2 regions of the Streptomyces sp. NPDC059534 genome follow, and region 2 is predicted to be linked to the other one. Evidence: riboswitches for the same ligand, from Rfam matches in the RefSeq annotation. Region 2 holds a riboswitch; the other holds the start of a gene.

Region 1 (2,443 bases), on a different contig from region 2:
AGACCCGCGGCGAGGACGGCGGCGTACCGGTGGGTGCGCTGCGCGATCTGCTTCAGGCCGTCCGGACCGTGGTACACGGCGTACATGCCGGCCATGACGGCGAGCAGCACCTGCGCGGTACAGATGTTGCTGGTGGCCTTCTCGCGGCGGATGTGCTGCTCGCGGGTCTGCAGGGCGAGGCGGTACGCGCGGTTGCCGTCGGCGTCCACGGAGACACCGACGAGGCGGCCCGGCAGGGAGCGGGCGTGCTTGTCCTGGACGGCCATGTAGCCGGCGTGCGGTCCGCCGAAGCCCATGGGGACGCCGAACCGCTGCGTCGTGCCGACGGCGATGTCGGCGCCGAGCTCGCCGGGCGAGGTGAGCAGGGTGAGCGCGAGCAGGTCGGCGGCGACGGTGACGATCGCACCGAGCTCGTGGGCCTGGTCGACGACGGCCTTGATGTCCCGCACGGCACCGGAGGCGCCCGGGTACTGGACGAGCACGCCGAAGACGCCGCGCTCGGCGATCTCGGCGGGGATGCCGTCGCTCAGGTCGGCGACGACGACCTCGACACCGGTCGGCTCGGCGCGGGTCTCGATGACGGCGATGGTCTGCGGCAGGGCGTCGGCGTCGATGAGGAAGACGCCGTTCTTGACCTTGCCGACACGGCGGGCCAGGGCCATGGCCTCGGCGGCGGCGGTGCCCTCGTCGAGGAGGGAGGCGCCCGAGGTGGGCAGGCCGGTCAGGTCGGCGACCACGGTCTGGAAGTTCAGCAGGGCCTCCAGGCGGCCCTGGGAGATCTCCGGCTGGTAGGGCGTGTACGCCGTGTACCAGGCCGGGTTCTCCATCACGTTCCGCAGGATGACCGGCGGGGTGAAGGTGCCGTAGTAGCCGAGGCCGATCATCGGCGCGAGGACCTGGTTGCGGTCGGCGAGCTCACGCAGCTCGGCGAGGACCTGGGCCTCGGTGCGCGCGGCGGGCAGGCTCAGCGCCTCGGTGTTCTTGATCACGTCCGGCACCGCGGCGGCGGTGAGCTCGTCGAGCGAGCCGTAACCGACCTGGGCGAGCATCTTGGCCCGCGCCTCGGCGTCGGGCCCGATGTGCCGCTGCTCGAACGGGATGCCCTGCTCGAGTTCGGAGAGCGGAATGCGGTTGGCGGTCATGTACGGAGGCCTCCTGGTCGTCACGACCTGCGAGGGGCACCACGGCGCGGGTACCCGGACGGCCTCCCCCTCTGTCATCTCAACCTGAGAGTTTCACCGGCACGCCTCACGGCACGCCGACTTTCACCGTCGGTGAGAGCGCGATGCCGTCGGACATCCGCTCTGCTTTCCAGAGTGACCTCGTCCGCGCGGTACAGGGGCCTGAGAGATTCCGGGGAGGATTTGCTCCTTCGGCGTCCACCGGAAGGTTTCTCCGGGGGACTCTCCCGCACAGGGTCGACAGCCACAGCCAGCCTACCAGCGCCGTTGTCGCTCCCTTCGCTCAAGTGGCCGACATCCCAGATGTGCACTTTCGTAGGGGTGTAGAGCAGTTGCGACCAGTTGGAGGGACCGTGCAGACCGACATCGATCCGCGCAGCCTGATCGGCCGCAAGGCGTACGACCGGAACGGACACAAGATCGGCACCGTGGACGAGGTGTACCTGGACGACGCGACCGGCATCCCGGAGTGGGCCGCCGTCCGCACCGGCCTCTTCAGCCGGGACGCCTTCGTCCCCCTGGACCCGAGCGACCTGCTCGACGACGGACTCCACATCCCCTACGAGCGCGCCCTCATCAAGGACGCCCCCGACTTCGGCGTGGGCCGCCATCTCTCCCCCGAGCAGGAACTCCAGCTCTACCGCCACTACAGCCTCGCCCTGCCCCCGCCCCCCACCGACCAGCCCGACACCGACTTCGGCCGCCTCGCCGGCCCCTGACCCCCGAAACCCCTCGGCCCACCCGCGTGGACGGGCGGGCCGAGGGGACCTGACACGCCCACCGGACCCCGGGCCGTCGCACCCGCGGACGACACCGACCGCGGCATGCGCCGTGGCGCCTTCCCGCGGCCGCGGCGCCCGGACCGCCTCACCCCACCAGTGGCAACGGCTCCCCCGCCACCAGCTCCGGGTCGTCCACGGCGAACGTCCGGACGCGCCCGGGAGCCGGCGACCCCGGCTCCTCGAACCGCACCGTGACCCGCCCGACCCCGCTCCCCTGCACCCACCCGGCTCCGTAGACCGCGTGACGCACGTCGTGCCCGGGCGCCCAGTGCCGCTCCACGGGCTCCGGCACCCCACCCGGCCCGTCGGCACCACCCGCACCTCCCGGGGCGGCCTCGGGGGCACCCACGGCCGCGGAGGCGCCCCCGGCGGCCTCGCCCTCCGCGCCCGCCGCCTGAGCGAACAGGTCCTCCTGCGTGTAGTCCGCCAGCCCGGTCACGCCCACGCCGAGGAGCCGTACGCCGCCGGTGGTGTCCACCA
Region 2 (2,443 bases):
TCACCTCGCCGATCACCACGCCGTCCTTGACGACGGAGAACCCGGCGCGCGGCACCCGGCGGCCCTCGGCGATCAGGCCGACGAGCTTGCGCGGCGGGGCGGTCTCGGCGCGCTCGGCGGCCTTCTCCAGCGCCTCACGACCGACGAAGCGGCCCTCGTTGGTCGTCTTCTCGAACTTGACGACACGACCGAGGCCGGCGTCGAAGGGGGTGAGGGCGGTGGTCAGCTCGTGGCCGTACAGCGGCATGCCCGCCTCCAGGCGGAGCGTGTCGCGGCAGGACAGGCCGCAGGGGATCAGGCCGACCGGGGCGCCCGCCTCGGTCAGGGCCTTCCACACGCCCTCGGCGTGCTCCGGCTTCAGGAACAGCTCGAAGCCGTCCTCGCCGGTGTAGCCGGTACGGGCGATCAGCGCGGGCACGCCCGCGACCGTGCCGGGCAGGCCGGCGTAGTACTTCAGCCCGTCCAGGTCGGCGTCGGTGAGCGACTTCAGGATGCCGGGGGACTCCGGGCCCTGCACCGCGATCAGGGCGTACGCGTCGCGGTCGTCGCGGACCTCGGCGTCGAAGCCCTCCGAGCGCGCCACCAGCGCGTCCAGGACGATCTGCGCGTTGGAGGCGTTGGCGACGACCATGTACTCCGTCTCGCCCAGCCGGTAGACGATCAGGTCGTCGAGGATGCCGCCGTCCTCCTGGCAGATCATCGTGTAGCGGGCGCGGCCGAGGCCCACCGTGGAGATGTTGCCGACCAGGGCGTGGTCGAGGAGCTCGACGGCCTGCGGGCCGGTGACGGTGATCTCGCCCATGTGGGAGAGGTCGAAGAGGCCGGCGTGCGTGCGGACGGCGACGTGCTCGTCGCGCTCGCTGCCGTACCGGAGCGGCATGTCCCAGCCCGCGAAGTCGGTCATGGTCGCGCCCAGCGAACGATGCAGGGCATCGAGGGCGGTCAGACGGGGGGCAGTGCTCATGGGGTGGCTCCCGGGTCCCAAGGGCGTGATCGGTGACGAAAACACATGACGGGCGAGGACGTCCTCCCCATCTGTCATGGAACCTGAGAGGTTCACCGAGGGCATCCTCGGCTTGCACCTTGGGTGGGGACACGTGACGTGTCCCGCTTTTCAGATCTGCCTCATCCGCGCGGTACGGGGCCTGAGAGATTCAAGGGAGGGTCTTGCTCCTTCGGCGTCCGGACGCGCTCGGCGGTCCGGAACTCTCCCGCGCGGATTCGAGCGGCCGGTATGCGATTGTGTGGCGACTGTGCGCGCCTGGCGGGCACATCATTGCACGCGGTGTCGGCGGGGCAAATCGCTTGTGTGCCATTACCGTTTCTTTACACTGCGTGGGCAAGGGTCTCCTCAGGTCTCCTGAGACCCGACAGGGGGAGCGAGCGATGAGGATCCGGCACACCGGCGCATACGCGACCAGTACCGGCATACCGACCCAACGGGCCCGTGCCCGGACCCGCGGTCGCGGCCGGCTCCTGCGGGACCTGCGCGAGCGCGGCGGCCGAGGCCCCCGCGCCCTCACCTTCGCCGCCGGTGACCTCGTGGTCGTCTCCGGGCTGCCCGGCAGCGGCAAGTCCACCCTCATGCGGAGAGCCGCCGAGGGCCACGGCGTCGACTCCCAGGACGCCCGCGAGCGCTGGGAGGCCCGGATGCCCCGCCTCCTGCCCTACGCCGTCTACCGCCCCCTCGTCCGGCTCGCCCACTACGCCGGGCTCCGCCGCGCCCTGCGCGCCGGTGCGAGCGTGATCGTCCACGACTGCGGCACCCAGTCCTGGGTGCGCGGCTGGCTCGCGCGCGAGGCCCGCCGCCGGGGCCGCGCCCTCCATCTGATCCTCCTCGACGTCACCCCGGACACCGCCCGGGCCGGCCAGCACGCCCGCGGCCGCGGCGTCTCCGCCTACGCCTTCGCGCGGCACCGCCGGGCCGTCGGCCGGCTGCTGAGGGCCGCCGAATCCGGCAGCCTCCCGCCCGGCTGCGCCTCCGTCACCCTCCTCGACCGCGCCGCGGCCGACACCCTGCGTCGCATCTCCTTCCGCGAGGCCGCCTGACGGTCCGGGGTCCGCCCGGGCCCTTACCCTTCACCTTTTGGCCACGGCGGCGCCGGGGCGGCGTTAGGGTGCTGCCGGGCGGCCGTTGCGGCAGGCCGTGCGAGAAGGGGAAAGGCGACCGTGGACGTGATGTGGCCGGGCAACGAGCTCGAAGAGGTCCTTGCCGCCTCACTCGGCAACCCCACGGCGGGCGGACGGCTCGTCGAGGTGCTGGGCCGCAGCCCGGTCTGGGTGCCCCTGCCCAACGGCGGCGGCCCCGACAGCCCCGACCTCGACCTCCCCACCCTGGAGATCGACGGCGCGGCCTACGTCCCCGTCTTCAGCTCCGAGCAGCAGTTCCTCGCCTGTGTCGGAGACCACATGTCCTTCGCGGTGGCACCCGCCCGTGACTTCG

The links. Region 2 has a riboswitch for glycine ahead of gcvT (glycine cleavage system aminomethyltransferase GcvT). Riboswitches for the same ligand answer to the same signal wherever they lie in the genome.
Region 1: linked by a shared signal. The riboswitch ahead of gcvP (aminomethyl-transferring glycine dehydrogenase) and the one ahead of gcvT (glycine cleavage system aminomethyltransferase GcvT) in region 2 are both predicted to bind glycine.

What each region holds. Positions count from the first base shown of each region.
Region 1 covers NZ_JBHWAQ010000067.1:9,918-12,360, reverse strand. Annotated here, with positions in the region: gene gcvP (aminomethyl-transferring glycine dehydrogenase) at 1-1,142, opposite strand, end outside; glycine riboswitch at 1,322-1,421, opposite strand; gene ACFVZH_RS38025 (PRC-barrel domain-containing protein) at 1,535-1,900, shown strand; gene ACFVZH_RS38020 (DNA polymerase IV) at 2,049-2,443, opposite strand, start outside.
Region 2 covers NZ_JBHWAQ010000014.1:82,773-85,215, reverse strand. Annotated here, with positions in the region: gene gcvT (glycine cleavage system aminomethyltransferase GcvT) at 1-964, opposite strand, end outside; glycine riboswitch at 1,125-1,224, opposite strand; gene ACFVZH_RS18475 (AAA family ATPase) at 1,387-2,049, shown strand; gene ACFVZH_RS18470 (enhanced serine sensitivity protein SseB) at 2,179-2,443, shown strand, end outside.